Regions from separate parts of the Bradyrhizobium sp. USDA 327 genome, predicted to be linked through region 2. Evidence: riboswitches for the same ligand, from Rfam matches in the RefSeq annotation. Region 2 holds a riboswitch; the other holds the start of a gene.
What was found. Region 2 has a riboswitch for glycine ahead of gcvT (glycine cleavage system aminomethyltransferase GcvT). Riboswitches for the same ligand answer to the same signal wherever they lie in the genome.

Region 1 (8,563 bases), 140 kb from region 2:
GACGATCAGCGGCGCGATCGTGTTCGGCATCAGGTGGCGCCACATGATCTTCGGCAGGCTGGAGCCAACCGAGATCGCGGCCTCGACGTAGGGTTCCTCGCGCGCCGACAACACGACCGAGCGAACCAGTCGCGCCACGCGCGGGATCTCCGGAATCGTGATCGCGATCAGCACGGTCCAGAGGCTGGCGCCGGACAGCGACACCACGGCGATCGCGAGCAGGATGCTCGGCATCGCCATCAGGCCGTCCATGACGCGCATCAGGACGGAATCGACCAGCTTGAAGAAGCCGGAGACGAGGCCGATCGCGAGTCCGATGGCGATCGACAGGATCGCCGAGCCGATGCCGATCAGAAGCGAGATGCGGCCGCCATAGATCACGCGCGACAACAGGTCGCGGCCGTAGGCGTCGGTGCCAAGCAGGAATTGTGTGGAGGAGGGCTTGAGCCGCTGCGACGGCGCGAGCTGGATCGGATCATGCGGCGCGATCAGCGGCGCGAGGATCGAGACCACCACGACCAGCGTGAGCAGGACCGTCGCAGTCGCAATGATGGGCGTCGAGGTGAGGAATCCGAATCGCGGCCGCAGCGGCGACGTGATTGGAATGGACGACTGGGGAAGGGTATCGACCGACATTTGTATCCTTATCCTTGCCTCAGTACCGGATCCGGGGATCGAGCAGGGTGTAGGCGACGTCGATGAGAAGATTGACGACGACATAGATCAGCGACGTCAGCAGGATCATCGCCTGGATCACCGGATAGTCGCGCGCCAGCACCGCATCAACGGTGAGGCGGCCGATGCCGGGGATGTTGAACACGCTCTCGGTGACGACGACGCCGGAGATCAAGAGCGCGAAGCCGGTGCCGATCACGGTGATCACGGGGACCGCGGCGTTGCGCAGTGCATGGCGCATCATCACCGCGACCTCGTTGATGCCTTTGGCGCGCGCGGTACGGACATAGTCCTCGCCGAGCACGTCGAGCATCGCCGCGCGCGTCATGCGCGCGATCAGGGCGATGTAGATGAAGGAGAGTGCGCAGGTCGGCAGGATGATACGCTCGAAGAACGGCCCGAAGCCGTTCGAGATGCTGCGGAAGCCCTGCACCGGCACCCAGCGCAGGTCGATGGCGAAGATCTGGATCAGGAGATAGCCGACCACGAACACCGGCACCGAGAAGCCGAGCACGGACAGGCCCATCACGAAGCGGTCGATCCAGGTGCCGTGCTTCCAGGCCGCGACCACCCCCAAGGGAACCGCGACGATGACTGCGAGGATGATGGTCGACAGCGCGATCGAGATCGACGGCTCGACGCGCTGGCCGATCATCTTCATCACCGGCAGGTTGGAGATCAGCGAGGTTCCGAGGTCGCCGTGCAGCAGCTTGTTCACCCAGGTGATGAACTGCACGATCAGGGGCTCGTTCAGGCCGAGCGAGGTGCGGATGCGCTCGAGCCGTTCCGGCGTCGCGTTGTCGCCGGCGAGAATCGCGGCGGGATCGCCCGGCGTCAGCCGCAGAAGCAGGAACACGAACAGCGCGACGACGCCCATCACGGGCACCGCGGCCAGAACGCGTCGAATAAGATAACCCAGCATGCACTTATCTCCGGCTACGGAACGTGTGGAACATCAAGGCTCCCGTGAACTCTGTCGTGTCTATCATGCCTAACACTTGGGCTGGAAAGGCCGCCCGGAGACGCCGTCCTCTTAGGGCAAATTGTGTGCCAAGGGCTGCGCCGTAGCAAGAGGCCGGCATGTCCCCAATATCGACCACTCAGGATGCATGTCGCAGTTCATGCTCAACCCCAAGTGAAGGTGTCGTCGGTGGAGCGTTGAGGCCGCGCCAGCCGTCGATGGTCTGGGCGATCATCTGCGCCGTCGCCGCCGACAGAGTCCAGCCGAGATGGCCGTGGCCGGTGTTGAAGAACACGCCTGGTATCCGCCCTGCGCGCACGACCGGCATCATGTTCGGCATCATCGGGCGCAGCCCGGCCCACGGCACGACGCGCGACGTTTCGACGGCGGGGAAGTTGTTGCGTACCCATTCGATCAGCGGTTGCACGCGGTCGGCGCGGATGTCGCGGTTGAAGTCGTTGAATTCGGCGGTGCCGGCGACGCGAAAACGATCGGCGCCGAGCCGGCTGGTGACGATCTTGGCGGCCTCGTCGAGCAGGCTCACCGTCGGGGTGGCGTTGCGGCTTTCGGCGCTGTCGAGCTGCACGGTGATCGAGTATCCCTTGACCGGATAGACGTTGACGCGGTCGTCGAGCAGGGCGGCGAAGTGACGGCTGGCAACGCCCGCGCAGACCACGACGCCGTCCGCGTTCAGTGCGCCGCGCGCGGCCGCGACGGCATCGCTCGCGGCCAGATCGGCCCAGCCGATGACGAAGCCGCTGCCGGCACGTGCGATCGAATCGATATTGGCCTCGTGGATGAAGGTCGCGCCACGCCGCTTGCAGGCTTCCGCCAGCCCGCGGGTGAACTTGTGGATATCGCCGGTCGCATCCGACGGCGTGTAGAAGCCGCCATAATAGTCCTTGCGCAGTGTCGGCTCGATCGCGCGGATTTCCTCCGACGTCACCGGGCGGCGGTCGAGGCCGCCTTCCTGCAGCAGCGTGTTGACGCGCAGACCGGATTCGAATCCGGCCTTGTCACGATAGATGTGGAGGATGCCGCGGCGTTCGAGATCGAAGTTGATCCCTTCGCGTGCCGCGATGTCGAACAGATACCTGCGCGCTTCGATCGCGAGCCGCGTGGTCTCGATGGTGTTGGCGCGGTAGTTGCCGATGTTGGCGACGAACTCGCTCATCCACGAATATTTGTGCCAGTTCGGCCGCGGGTTCATCAGCAGCGGCGCGTCGCGCCGGAACATCCAGCGCAAGCCCTTCAGGATCGTCGCGGTGCTGTTCCACACTTCGGCGTTCGATGCGGAGAGCTGCCCGCCGTTGGCGAAGGACGTCTCCATCGCGGCGTAGCGGTGCTTGTCGAGCACGGTCACCTTGTAGCCGCGTTCGAGCAGGGCATAGGCGGTCGTGACGCCGGTGATGCCGGCGCCGATGATGGCAATATGGGTCATGGCTAGGTTCGGGGCTCCCGTGAGTTAGAGTCGGCTGACCGCCGGCCGAAAGGCCGTTGGCGGCGCCCCATCTGTCACGGTTACCTGAGAGCTTGATCCGGCGCGCCACCTCTATCGAGGTCTTGCGACGGACTATCCCCTTCGGTGGACGTCACGACTGCCTGAAATCGCGTCGCCTCTCTCCAGATCGTCCTGACGAAACGGTCCTTTTGCCTGAGAGTTTCCGGGGCGGTTGCTCCGTCGGCGCCGCAACGAAAGCTGAAAGCCTTCGCCGCGATCTCTCCCGCATCATCGCGTGGACGGCCGAGCAGTACGATACGCCTCATTTTTAGACAAGGCTAAATTTCGACCGCGACTGCCGACGTATTGTGCAGTGCAAAGCCCGCCTCGTCGTCCCGGGGCGATGCGAAGCATCGAACCCGGGACCTCGAGATTCCGGGTTCGATGCTGTCGCATCGCCCCGGAATGACGAATTCACTATTCCAACGTCGCCAGCAATCCCGCCATCAGCCGGCCGCGCTCGACCAGGCTATCCACTTCGATGAACTCCTCCAGCGTGTGGCCATTGCCGCCGCGCACACCGAGGCCATCGAGCGTGGGGATTCCCATCGCGCCGGTGAAGTTGCCGTCGGAGCCGCCGCCGGAGCTAGCGTGCGGTAATTCCGCGCCGAGCGATTTGGCGATGCCGTGCGCCTTCTCATAGAGCGCCATGGTACCGGCATCCGGCTCCCAAACCGGACGCGTCACGCCGCGCGTGACCTTGAACGTGACGTCGTTGCTGGTGCCCGACAGCGCCAGCATCCGCTCGACACCGCGGTCGAGATCGGCCTGACGCTTGGCCATGGAGAGCGCTTCACCCGTTGCGGTCGTCGCAACGCAATTGACCCATTGTCCGCCGTGGACGACGCCGACCGAGAAGGTGCAGTCCTCCGTCGTCATCGCGTCGATCGCGAGGATCTGCCGCGCCATCTCGCGGATCGCCGAGCGTCCGGCCGACAACGTGGCGCCGGCGTGGCTCGGCCGTCCCGTCGCTTCGAGATTGAAGCGCGCGATGGCGTAGCGTCCGGTCGTGACGCCGTTGTCGGCGCGGCCGGGCTCCGGCACCAGCACGTATTTATTGCGCGCAGCTTCCGCCTCGATGATGTCCCGCGTCGAAGGCGTGCCGACTTCCTCATCCGGCGTGAACAGCACGGTGATCGGCAGCGGTGTGGTGAACGACGCGCGCGCCAGTTGCCGGATCGCTTCCAGCGAGAGGTAATTGCCGCCCTTCATATCGTAGATGCCGGGGCCGTAGCACTTGTTGCCCTCGCGCCGCCATTTCAGCTTCTCGATGGTGCCGACCGGATGAACGGTATCCATGTGTCCGGCGATCAGGATGCCCGGCTCGCCCTGCTTGGGATGAGGAAAGCGCGCGCGGATGACGCCACCAAAGCCCTGGCGGCCGGCGATGCGCTCGATCGTCGCACCCATGATCGCCATATCCCGCGCCGCGATATCGAGCATGCGGTCCACGGCGGCTGCATCCCAAGTCGGACTCTCGCATTCGACCCAGCCGCGCAGGCCCTCGAGCATCGCCTCGGAATCAAAGGGAAGATTGGCAGGATTCATCTTAATGTCTCTCAAGCTTCGAAAGATGGAACGCGCATTGCATCGGCGCGGGGCAGGACAAGCGGAAGGTGTTGTAGAGCCAAACCGATCTTTGTGGAGCCCGTGCGCGCGCCGTGAGGGCCTGCGACGAAACCGGATTGACGCGCTCGGCACTGTCTGCAAGTCTCAAAAAGATAAAGGCATTGCATGAGGTTAGTTCGCCCAACGAATGAACCGCATGCTCAACCAATGACCTGCCTTTGAACAGTTTCACGTCAGGAGAACTTTCTATGTTCCACTTCATGCGCCGGGGGCGTCGCGCGTTCGCCTCCAAACTTGCGCTGTCGGTCGTCGCGCTTTCAACCGCGCTGGCCTCGCCAGTGCTTGCGGCCGGCAAGACCATCACGGCGGTGATGCATTCGGATCTGCGCATCATCGACCCGATCTTCACCACGGCCTACATCACGCGTGACCATGGCTACATGGTTTACGACACGCTGGTGGCCCCGGATTCGAGCTTCAAGATCCAGCCGCAGATGGCGGACTGGAAGATCTCCGACGACAAGCTCACCTATACCTTCACGCTGCGCGACGGCCTGAAGTGGCATGACGGTGCGCCGGTGACGGCGGAGGACTGCGTCGCTTCGCTGAAGCGCTGGGCCGCGGTCGACGGCATGGGCCAGAAGCTCATGGACTTCACGGCGAGCATCGAGGCGACCGACGCCAAGACCATCACGCTGAAGCTGAAGGAGCCCTACGGCCTGGTGCTCGATTCCATCGGCAAGCCGTCCTCGCGCGTTGCCTTCATGATGCCGAAGCGCCTCGCCGAGACGCCGCCGGACAAGCAGATCCCCGAGCAGATCGGCTCGGGTCCCTTCAAGTTCGTGGCCTCGGAATTCCAGCCCGGCGTGAAGGCGGTCTACGTCAAGAACACCGACTACGTGCCGCGCAAGGAGCCGGCGAGCTGGACCTCCGGCGGCAAGGTGGTGAAGGTGGACCGCGTCGAGTGGATCACCATGCCGGACTCGCAGACCGCGGTGAACGCGCTGCAGTCGGGCGACATCGACTTCATGGAGAACCTGCCCTACGACATGCTGCCGGTGCTCGAAGCGAACAAGGAGCTCACGCTCGAGGTCTCCAACAAGTTCGGCTTCCAGACGCTCGGCCGGATGAACTTCCTGCATCCGCCGTTCGACAACGTGAAGGTGCGGCGAGCCGCCCTTCTGGCGATGAACCAGAAGGACGTTCTCGATGCACTCGTCGGCAACCCGAAATATCAGAAGATCTGCGGCGCGTTCTTCGTGTGCGGTACGCCGCTCGAGACTGACGTCGGCGCCGAAACCTTGATCAAGGGCAATGGCATGGCGGAAGCCAAGAAGGCGCTCGCCGAGTCCGGCTATGACGGCACGCCGATCGTGATCATGGCGCCCGGGGACGTCACGACATTGAAGGCGCAGCCGATCGTTGCGGCCCAGCTGCTGCGCGAAGCCGGCTTCAAGGTCGACCTGCAAGCGACTGACTGGCAGACGGTGGTGAGCCGCCGCGCCAGCCAGAAGCCGCCGAAGGAGGGCGGCTGGAACATGTTCTTCACCAACTGGGTCGCGGCCGACGTTGCGAACCCGATCGCCAATCTCTCGATCAGCGGCCTGGGCAAGAAGGGCTGGTTCGGCTGGGCGGAAGACGCCAAGATCGAGCAGCTCAAGGACGCGTTCGTCCGCGCATCCTCGCTCGACGAGCAGAAGAAGATCGCCGCCGAGATCCAGAAGGAGGCGTACGATCAGGTGATTTACATCCCGCTGGGGCAGTATCTGCTGCCGAGCGGCTGGCGCAAATCGCTGACCGGCCTGCTCGACGGTCCGGCGACGCCGCTGTTCTGGAACGTCAGCAAGTCGGAGTAGGCGAGGCGTTCTCGACGCAACCTTCGTCCGGATCGCCACGCGGCGCCGCTGATGTCAGCGGCGCCGCCCGCCAGGAAAGATTCCAGGAGAGCCTCGATGTTCCAACTCACGAGGGGGCGTTACGCGTTCGCCTCCAAACTTGCGCTGTCGGTCGTGTCGCTTTCGACAGCGCTGGCCTCGCCAGTTCTTGCCGCGGGCAAGACCATTACCGCCGTGATGCACTCGGATCTGCGCGTCCTCGATCCGATCTACACCAGCGCCTACATCTCGCGTGATCATGGCTACATGATCTTCGACACGCTGATCGCGACGGATTCGAACTTCAAGATCCAGCCGCAGATGGCGGACTGGAAAATTTCCGACGACAAGCTGACCTATACCTTCACGCTGCGCGACGGCCTGAAGTGGCATGACGGTGCGCCGGTGACGGCGGAAGACTGCGTCGCTTCGCTGAAGCGCTGGGCCGCGGTCGACGGCATGGGCCAGAAGCTCATGGACTTCACCGCGAGTATCGAGGCGACCGACGCCAAGACCATCACGCTGAAGCTGAAGGAGCCCTACGGCCTGGTGCTCGATTCCATCGGCAAGCCGTCCTCGCGCGTTGCTTTCATGATGCCGAAGCGTCTCGCCGAGACGCCGTCCGACAAGCCGATCCCCGAGCAGATCGGCTCCGGACCCTTCAAGTTCGTGGCGTCGGAATTCCAGCCCGGCGTGAAATCGATCTACGTCAAGAACACCGACTACGTGCCGCGCAAGGAGCCGGCGAGCTGGACTGCCGGCGGCAAGGTGGTGAAGGTGGACCGCGTCGAGTGGATCACCATGCCGGACGCCCAGACCGCGTTGAACGCGCTGCAGTCGGGCGACATCGATTTCATGGAAAATCCCGCCACTGAAATGTTGCCCACCATCGATGCCGACAAGGGGCTCAAGACCGAGATCCTGAACAAGTTCGGATTCCAGACGGGTGCGCGGATGAACTTCCTCCATCCGCCATTCGACAACGTCAAGGTTCGCCGTGCAGCACTCCTGGCGGTCAAGCAGAAGGACGTGCTCGATGCGCTGATCGGCGATCCCAAGTACTACAAGACCTGCGCCGCGATCTTCATCTGCGACACGCCTTTCGCGACCGACATTGGCGGTGAGACCCTCGCAAAGGGCGGTGACATTGCTGCGGCCAAGAAGGCGCTCGCCGAGTCCGGCTACGACGGGACACCCGTCGTGCTCATGGCGCCGGGCGACGTGTTGACGCTGAAGGCTCAGCCGATCGTGGTGGCCCAGCAACTGCGGGAAGCCGGCTTCAAGGTCGACCTGCAGGCCACCGACTGGCAGACGGTGGTGAGCCGGCGCGCCAGCCAGAAGTCCCCGAAGGAGGGCGGCTGGAACATGTTCATCACGAACTGGGTCAGCGCCGACGTGGTCAACCCGATCTCCAACGTCGCCGTCGGCGGGCAGGGCAAGAAGGGGGGCTGGTTCGGCTGGGCGGAGGACGCCAAGGTCGAGCAGCTCAAGGATGCCTTCGTTCGCGCGACCTCGGCGGAGGATCAGAAGAAGATCGCGGTCGAGATCCAGAAGGAAGTCTACGATCAGGTGCTCTACGTGCCGCTCGGCCAGTACCAGGGTCCGAGCGCATGGCGGAAGTCGATCAGCGGCGTGATCGACGGTCCGGCGACGCCGGTGTTCTGGAATATGGACAAGTCGGAGTAGGACAAGACCGAGTACGCAAAGGGTGCGTCTCGCACCCTTTCGTGCCAACGAACGCAGCGCCGCTGTCATCAGCGGCGCCGTTTTCGTCTGTCAGCTTCGCGTCAGCGATGCGGATGATTTCGGCCAGTCGGCGATGACCGAGTAGGCGTCGTGCTCAGCAGTGGCTGTCGCGCACCCCTTCGAGCCCCTCGCTCGCAAGCGGCGTGGTAAAGGTGGCCTGCTCAGCGCGCGGTTCGGAACGTTCCGTATTCTGCCGTTCTACCTCGGCGTGGTCTTCGCGGTGTTCCGGTTCCATTG
Region 2 (8,563 bases):
GTCCCGGGCATCCACGTTCTTCGTGCCGCGAGGAGGCCGTGGATGGCCGGGACAAGCCCGGCCATGACGATGTGGAGACATCGCGCGTACGCCCTCATCTGCGATACTCCTGCGCCTTCGCGGGCCATGGCGATGTGGAAAGATCGCGCTTCATCTCACGCCGTATGGGCCTTGTAGGCGGCTTCATCCATGAGGCCGCCGAGTTCGCTCTTGTCGGCAATCTTGATCTTGAAGAACCAGGCCGCACCCTGCGCATCCGAGTTCACCAGCGCCGGCTCGGCGGCAAGCGCCTCGTTGGCCTCGAGCACTTCGCCTGTAACAGGCGCGTAGACGTCGGAGGCGGCCTTCACCGATTCCACGACGGCGGCGGCTTCGGCCTTCTTCAAGCTCCGGCCGACCTTGGGCAATTCGACGAACACGACGTCGCCGAGCTGCTGCTGGGCGTAGTCGGTGATGCCGACCGTGGCGGTATCGCCGTCGATCGCGAGCCATTCATGGTCGGAGGTGTACAGCGTCGTGGTCATTGTCTTGTCCTCAGCGTTTGTAGGTGTTTTTCACGAAGGGCATGGCGGCGACTGCGAGCGGCAGGCGCTGGCCGCGCACCTCGGCGAAGAGTTTCGTGCCGAGCGCGCTCAGGTTCGTGGGCACGTAGCCCATCGCGACCGGCGCATTCAGGCTCGGGCCGAAACCGCCCGAGGTGACCTTTCCGATCGGCTCGCCACCGGCCTGATCCGCAAACAGCAGCGCACCCTCGCGAACCGGCGCGCGGCCTTCGGCGCGCAGGCCGACACGGCGGCGGGATGCGCCGTTATCGAAATGCGCAAGGATCCTCTCGGCGCCGGGAAAGCCGCCGGCGCGCATCCCGCCGTTGCGGCGGCTCTTCTGCACCGACCATTCCAGCGCGGCCTCGACCGGCGTGGTCGCGGTGTCGATGTCGTGGCCGTACAGGCAAAGCCCGGCTTCGAGCCGCAGGCTGTCGCGGGCGCCCAGGCCGATCGGCAGCACGTCCGGGTTTTCGAGCAGTGTCTTGGTCAGACGCTCCGCGTCGGCCACGGGGACCGAGATCTCGAACCCGTCCTCGCCGGTATAGCCGGAGCGCGAGACGAAGCACTTGATGCCGGCGACCTCATGCGGGCCGGCATCCATGAATGTCATGGACGGCGCCTCTGCACACAATTTCGCCAGCGCCGCTTCCGCCTTCGGGCCCTGCAGCGCGATCAGCGCGCGGTCGGCCAGAGAATCGATGACGCAATCGTCCGCGAGATGCGCGCGCAGATGCGCCTCGTCCGCTTCCTTGCAGGCGGCGTTGACGACCAGGAACAGGTGGTCGCCGAAATTGGCGACCATGAGATCGTCGAGAATCCCGCCTTCCGCGTTGGTGAACTGGGCGTAGCGCTGCCGGCCCGGTGCAATCGCCACGATGTCCTGCGGCACCAGCCGTTCCAGCGCGCGGGCGGCGTCCTCGACCTTGCCCGACTTCGGGCGAAGCGCAAGCTGCCCCATATGGGAGACGTCGAACAGGCCGGCCGCGGCTCGCGTATGGAGGTGCTCCTTCAGCACCCCCGCGGGGTACTGCACGGGCATATCATAGCCAGCGAACGGCACCATCTTGCCGCCAAGGGACACATGCAGGGCGTGGAGGGGCGTATGTCGGAGAGATTTCTGGTCGGCGGGTACTGGCATCACAGGGGTCCTCGGCGGTTCCCCGGGGACGATTCCCCGGGCCAACCAGTCGAAGCCCCATCTGTCGCTGTGCCTGAGAGTATTATCCCGTCGGCGGGTGCCACCCGGGTTCTTAGGCCCGTCGGCGCCTCTTTCCAGATGCTGTCAAAGCCACGCGGTCCTTTTGCCTGAGAGTTTCCGGGGCGGTTGCTCCTTCGGCGCCGGCAGTAAAGCCGGTCTCTCCCGACGTGGCCGTACGATATAGATGGTTACAGACCACAGGGCGGCCAAGCCTGTCAACGCGGCGGTTTCGCCTTTTCAACCGGGATTGCGCGCCTGCGGCAACCCTCTGATCTCCTTGCACAGTTTCTGGACACTGAAGCAGGCCTTGTCTAAAAGCGCTTTGGCCCGCAGATATCAGCCCTAACCTCCGGTTTGGATGGCAGGAAGCGGGTCCAAGCACACCCGATTGGATGAACATGAGCGGCGTCAACGAGATCAGGTCGACCTTTCTGAACTTCTTTGCCGAGAACGGCCACGAGATCGTGCCGTCCTCGCCATTGGTGCCGCGCAACGACCCCACGTTGATGTTCACCAATGCCGGCATGGTGCAGTTCAAGAACGTCTTCACCGGCGTGGAGAAGCGGCCCTATCAGCGCGCCACCACCTCGCAGAAATGCGTACGCGCCGGCGGCAAGCACAACGACCTCGACAATGTCGGCTACACCGCGCGCCATCTCACCTTCTTCGAGATGCTCGGCAACTTCTCGTTCGGCGACTATTTCAAGGAACGCGCGATCGAGCTCGCCTGGAAGCTGATCACCGCCGAGTTCGGGCTGAAGAAGGACAAGCTGCTGGTCACGGTCTATCACACCGACGACGAGGCGGCGGGCCTGTGGAAGAAGATCGCCGGCTTCTCCGACGACCGCATCATCCGCATCCCGACCTCGGACAATTTCTGGGCGATGGGCGACACCGGCCCGTGCGGCCCGTGCTCGGAGATCTTCATCGACCGCGGCGAGCACATCTGGGGCGGGCCTCCGGGCTCGCCGGAGGAGGACGGCGATCGCTTCCTCGAATTCTGGAATCTCGTGTTCATGCAGTTCGAGCAGGTGACGAAGGAGGAGCGCCAGCCGCTGCCGCGTCCCTCGATCGACACCGGCATGGGCCTGGAGCGCATGGCCTGCATCCTCCAGGGCGTCGAGAGCGTGTTCGAGACCGACCTGTTCCGCAACCTGATCGATGCGACGGCGTCCGCGCTCGGCACCGGGCCGAGCGAGCAGACCGTGGCCTCGTTCCGCGTCATCGCCGACCATCTGCGCTCCTCGGCTTTCCTCGTCTCCGACGGCGTGCTGCCCTCGAACGAGGGCCGCGGCTACGTGCTGCGCCGGATCATGCGCCGCGCCATGCGCCATGCGCAGCTGCTGGGCGCCAAGGAGCCGCTGATGCATCGGCTGGTCTGGGCGCTGGTCCGCGAGATGGGCCAGGCCTACCCCGAGCTGATGCGCGCCGAAAAGCTGATCGAGGAAACGCTGCGGCTGGAAGAGACCCGCTTCCGCAAGACGCTGTCGCGCGGCCTCGCCATTCTCGACGAGAAGAGCGCGGGCCTGAAGAAGGGCGACATGTTCGACGGCGACGTCGCCTTCACGCTCTACGACACCTACGGCTTCCCGCTGGACCTGACGCAGGACGCGCTGAAGTCGCGCGGCATCGGCGTCGACCAGGCGGCGTTCACGGATGCGATGGAGCGGCAGAAAGTGAAGGCGCGCGAGTCCTGGAAGGGCTCGGGCGAGGCGGCTTCCGAGGCGATCTGGTTCCCGCTGCGCGAGAAGCTGGGTGCGACCGAATTCCTGGGCTACGAGACCGAGAGCGCCGAAGGCGTGGTGTCCGCGCTGGTGAAGGACGGCCACGAAGTCGCCAGCCTCAAGGCCGGCGAGACGGGCGCGATCGTGCTCAACCAGACGCCGTTCTACGCCGAGTCCGGCGGCCAGGTCGGCGACACCGGCGTGCTGACGGGTGAGGGCGGCATCAAGTTCCGCGTCACCGACACGCAGAAGAAGCTCGGCGATCTCTTCGTCCATGTCGGCACGGTCGAGAGCGGCGAAATCAGGCTCGGCACCGCGCTGCAGCTCGAGGTCGATCATAGCAGGCGCTCCTCGATCCGCGCCCATCACTCGGCCACGCATCTCATCCACGAGGCGCTGCGCCAGGTGCTCGGCGATCACATTGCCCAGCGCGGCTCGATGGTCGCGCCCGACCGCCTGCGCTTCGACTTCGTGCATCCGAAGCCGATCACGGCGGAGGAGCTCGCCCGCGTCGAGGACATCGCCAACGACGTTGTGCTGGAGAACGACGAGGTCACCACGCGGATCATGGGCGTCGATGAGGCCCGTGAGGCCGGTGCACGCGCGCTGTTCGGCGAGAAATACGGCGACGAGGTCCGCGTCGTCTCGATGGGCAGGACCGCGCGCGAGCGCGGCGCCAACGCGCTCGGCTGGTCGGTCGAGCTCTGCGGCGGCACCCACGTCAAGCGCACCGGCGATATCGGCCTGATCACGCTGACGGGCGAGAGCGCGGTCGCCTCGGGCGTGCGCCGCATCGAGGCGCTGACCGGCAATTACGCGCGCAGGCACGCCAACGACACCATGGCGCTGGCGAAGACCGCGGCGAACGAGCTGCGTACCTCGATCGAAGAAGTGCCGGCCCGCATCGCCGCGCTGATGGAGGAGCGCAAGAAGCTCGAGCGCGAGCTGTCCGACGCCCGCAAGAAGCTCGCGATGGGCGGCGGCGCCGCAGCCAGCAACGGCGCCGCGGCCGGCGTGCGCGAGGTCGGTGACGTCAAGCTGATGGCACGTGCCGTGGAGGGCATCGAGATGAAGGATCTCAAGAGCCTCGCCGACGACGGCAAGAAGCAGATCGGCTCGGGCGTCGTCGCCATCGTCGGCGTCACCGAGGACGGCAAGGCCGGTGTGGTGGTCGGCGTCACGCAGGACCTCACCGCGCGCTTCAACGCCGTGAACCTCGTGCGCATCGCCTCCGAAACGCTCGGCGGCAAGGGCGGCGGCGGCCGGCCCGACATGGCCCAGGCCGGCGGTCCCGATGGCGCCAAGGCGGCGGCCGCGCTCACCGCGATCGAAAAAGCGATGGCGGGCGCTTAAGTCGCCATGGCCCCCGTTCCGCGAGGACGTGGGCTTCGCGATCCCGAATTTCGGGATCGCCTCTACGATTTGCTGGAGCACGATCCGCTGGCCTATTCGGTCGGGTCGCGCTTCATCCAGCTGATCATCGGGGTCATCGTGCTCAATGTGGCCGCGATGATCCTCGCCTCGCTGCCGGAGCTCGATGCGCAGTTCGGCACGCTGTTCGCGGGCATCACCGTCCTGTCCGTGATCGTGTTCGCGCTGGAATACGCGGCGCGGCTGTGGACGGTGGCGGGGCACACCCAGCGCAAGGGCTCCGCGCTGGCCGACCGGCTCAGCTACGCCTTTTCCGCGCTCGGCATCATCGATCTGATGGCGTTCCTGCCCGCGGCAATCGTGCTCGCCACCGGCGGGCATGCGACGCTGGCCGCGCTCGGCGTGCTGCCGTTCTTCAAGCTGATCCGCTATTCGCCGGCGATGCGCTCGCTGCTCGCCGCCGTGCATGCCGAGCGGCGGGCGCTGATTGGCTGCATCGTCATCCTGATCGGCGCGGTGCTGACCTTTGCCTCGCTGCTCTACGCCATCGAGCGCGACGTGCAGCCCGACAAGCTCGGCACCATTCCACAGGCGATGTGGTGGGCGATCGTCACGCTCGGCACGGTTGGCTATGGCGACGTCGTGCCGGTGACGCCGCTCGGCAAGTTCGTCTCCACCTTCGCCATCGTCGCCGGCTTTGCCATGATCGCGCTGCCGGTCGCGATCATCTCGACCGCATTCGCCGAAGAGGTGAAGCGGCGCGATTTCGTCGTCACCTGGGGCATGCTTGCGCGGGTGCCGCTGTTCTCGCATCTGTCGGCCGCGGAGATCGCCGACATCATGCGGCTGCTCCGCGCGCGCACCGTCGAGCAGGGCGAGATCCTGGTGCGGCGGGGCGATGTCGCCTCGTCGATGTATTTCATCACCGCCGGCGAGGTCGAGATCGCGCTGCCGAGCCAGCATGTGCGGCTCGCCGACGGCACCTTCTTCGGCGAGATCGCGCTGCTGCACAAGACAAAACGCAGCGGCACGGTGACGGCGACCCGCAAGACCCGGCTGCTCGTGCTCGACGCCCAGGATTTTCACGCGCTGATCGAGCGCATGCCGACGCTCGCCGACCACGTCCATACCACCGCCAAGGCAAGGCTCGCCGACACCGGCGATCTCGCGCTCGCCGAGCTCGCGCAGGCGGAGAAGAACGACGCCGACCGCTGAGCGGTCAGCCTTTCTTCAGGAAAACATAGTCGGCCGCGTACGGCGCGCTTTTGAACTCGCCGGCCTTCTCGCATGCACCGTCGAGCTTGCCGCCGTGGGTGTTGATGCGCTGGACGGTGGTCACGGGCGTGAGCACGCCGCTGCCGCGGCGGGAGGCGACCTCCAGCTTCAGCCAGGGGATGTCGGCGGCGGTGGCGCCTGGTGCGTTGCCGATGGCCTTGCCGACGACGGCGCTGCCGTCGGCATGCTCCCAGGTCGGGCCGGCATAGTGCCGCCCGATCGTCTTGCCCTCGGACAGCAGCGTCGCGATCGGCTCGCGGAAGGCCCAGGCGAGCTTGCCGTCAGCGCCGGCCTTGCACTCATAGACCTGCGCGCCCTCGGCGTGGACGCTGAGCACGACGGTCTCGCCCGGCGCCGCGATGGCGTCGGGGAGAGGATCGGCGGCTCTGGCTTGCCCGGCCATGGCGGCGAGCAACAGCAGGCTGGGGACGGCAGGCTTGATCCGCATGGTCGCATCTCCGCGCGAGGGCCACAAAAATAAAAAGGGCCACGCTTTGGCGCGGCCCTTGATGATGTCTGGTCCAGTCGGGCGAAATTGCGGATGGCGGCTAGGACGCCAGCGCCTTCGTGAGGTTTTCCGCGACCTTGTCGAGGAAGCCGGTGGTCGAGAGCCAGCGCTGGTCGGCGCCGACCAGGAGCGCGAGGTCCTTGGTCATGTAGCCGGCCTCGACGGTGTCGACGCAGACCTTCTCCAGCGTGTTGGCGAACTTCGCCAGCTCGGCATTGTTGTCGAGCTTGGCACGGTGGGCGAGGCCGCGTGTCCAGGCGAAGATCGAGGCGATCGAGTTGGTCGAGGTCTCCTTGCCCTTCTGGTGCTCGCGGTAGTGCCGGGTCACCGTGCCGTGGGCGGCTTCGGCTTCCACGGTCTTGCCGTCGGGCGTGAGCAGCACCGAGGTCATCAGGCCGAGCGAGCCGTAGCCCTGCGCGACGGTGTCGGACTGCACGTCGCCGTCGTAGTTCTTGCAGGCCCAGACATAGCCGCCGGACCATTTCAGCGCCGAGGCGACCATGTCGTCGATCAGGCGGTGCTCGTAGGTCAGGCCCTTGGCGTCGAACTCCTTCTTGAACTCGCGGTCGAAGATGTCCTGGAAGATGTCCTTGAAGCGGCCGTCATAGACCTTGAGGATCGTGTTCTTGGTCGACAGGTACACCGGGTAATTACGGAGCAGGCCGTAATTGAACGAGGCGCGGGCGAAGTCGACGATGGAGTCGTCGAGATTGTACATCTCCATGGCGACGCCGGCGCCGGGCGCCTTGAACACTTCCTTCTCGATCACGGTGCCGTCCTCGCCGACGAACTTCATCGAGAGGGTGCCCTTGCCCGGGAACTTGATGTCGGTGGCACGGTACTGGTCGCCATAGGCATGGCGGCCGATGATGATCGGCTTGGTCCAGCCGGGAACCAGGCGCGGCACGTTCTTGCAGATGATCGGCTCGCGGAAGATCACGCCGCCAAGGATGTTGCGGATGGTGCCGTTCGGCGACTTCCACATCTGCTTGAGGTTGAACTCCTTCACCCGGGCTTCATCCGGGGTGATGGTGGCGCACTTGACGCCGACGCCGACCTTCTTGATCGCCTCGGCGGCGTCGATGGTGACCTGATCGTTGGTGTGGTCGCGGTATTCCATCCCCAGGTCGAAATAGAGCAGCTCGACATCCAGGAACGGGGTGATCAGCTTGTCCTTGATGTACTGCCAGATGATCCGGGTCATCTCGTCGCCATCGAGCTCGACGACGGGATTGGATACCTTGATTTTTGCCATGATCGGGGAAGCCTCTTGGGAACGGCGCTTTTGGCGCGCCACGGGAATATCCGCCGCCTCTTAGCATCGCCGCGCGGCTGGCGAAAGCCAAGGGATTATGCACTTTTAGCTCATCCAGCTTCCGCAGATGGGGAGCGGGAAGCGGCCCTGCCCCAGGGCCGGACCTGAGGATTCGGAAGAGAATCAAAAGTCGAATCCAACCCGTTATTTCCCTTGAGAATTTCGTCAGGACAGGCAAACGACAGGCGGCGGTGCGGCCCGCCCGGCGGGCCGGCTTGAATCAACTCCTGAAGTGGCCTCCGCAAGGCCTTGAAAGACAGCGTGAAAGCGAACCGAGATGTCGGGGACTGACAAGAGCAAGGCGGGTCTATCCCTCGACGGTCCCATCGTGATCCTGGTCGAGCCGCAGCTCGGCGAGAACATCGGCATGGCCGCGCGCGCCATGGGCAACTTTGCTCTCGGCCGGCTGCGCATCGTCAACCCCAGGGACGGCTGGCCCAACATCGCCGCCCAGCGCGCCGCGGCCGGCGCCGACCACATTCTGGAAAAGGTCGAATTGTTCGACACGGTGGAGCAGGCGGTCGCAGACCTCGACCTCTTGTTCGCCACCACGGCGCGCCCCCACGACCAGGCCAAGCCCGTGGTCGGGCCGGAAGCCGCAGCCAGCGAGATCGCCGGGCACGTCGC

Region 1: it holds a riboswitch for glycine, as region 2 does, so the genes downstream of both, ABIA42_RS19105 (D-amino acid dehydrogenase) here and gcvT (glycine cleavage system aminomethyltransferase GcvT) in region 2, are expected to answer to the same signal.

What each region holds. Positions count from the first base shown of each region.
Region 1 is NZ_JBGCCW010000001.1:4,079,607-4,088,169, reverse strand. Features, by position in the region: gene ABIA42_RS19115 (ABC transporter permease) at 1-636, opposite strand, end outside; gene ABIA42_RS19110 (ABC transporter permease) at 656-1,597, opposite strand; gene ABIA42_RS19105 (D-amino acid dehydrogenase) at 1,776-3,077, opposite strand; glycine riboswitch at 3,147-3,265, opposite strand; glycine riboswitch at 3,269-3,373, opposite strand; gene ABIA42_RS19100 (M20/M25/M40 family metallo-hydrolase) at 3,555-4,685, opposite strand; gene ABIA42_RS19095 (ABC transporter substrate-binding protein) at 4,955-6,562, shown strand; gene ABIA42_RS19090 (ABC transporter substrate-binding protein) at 6,659-8,266, shown strand.
Region 2 is NZ_JBGCCW010000001.1:4,218,391-4,226,953, reverse strand. Features, by position in the region: gene gcvH (glycine cleavage system protein GcvH) at 156-524, opposite strand; gene gcvT (glycine cleavage system aminomethyltransferase GcvT) at 535-1,683, opposite strand; glycine riboswitch at 1,830-1,918, opposite strand; gene alaS (alanine--tRNA ligase) at 2,142-4,820, shown strand; gene ABIA42_RS19820 (cyclic nucleotide-gated ion channel) at 4,827-6,053, shown strand; gene ABIA42_RS19815 (DUF3455 domain-containing protein) at 6,058-6,561, opposite strand; gene ABIA42_RS19810 (NADP-dependent isocitrate dehydrogenase) at 6,662-7,876, opposite strand; gene ABIA42_RS19805 (TrmJ/YjtD family RNA methyltransferase) at 8,214-8,563, shown strand, end outside.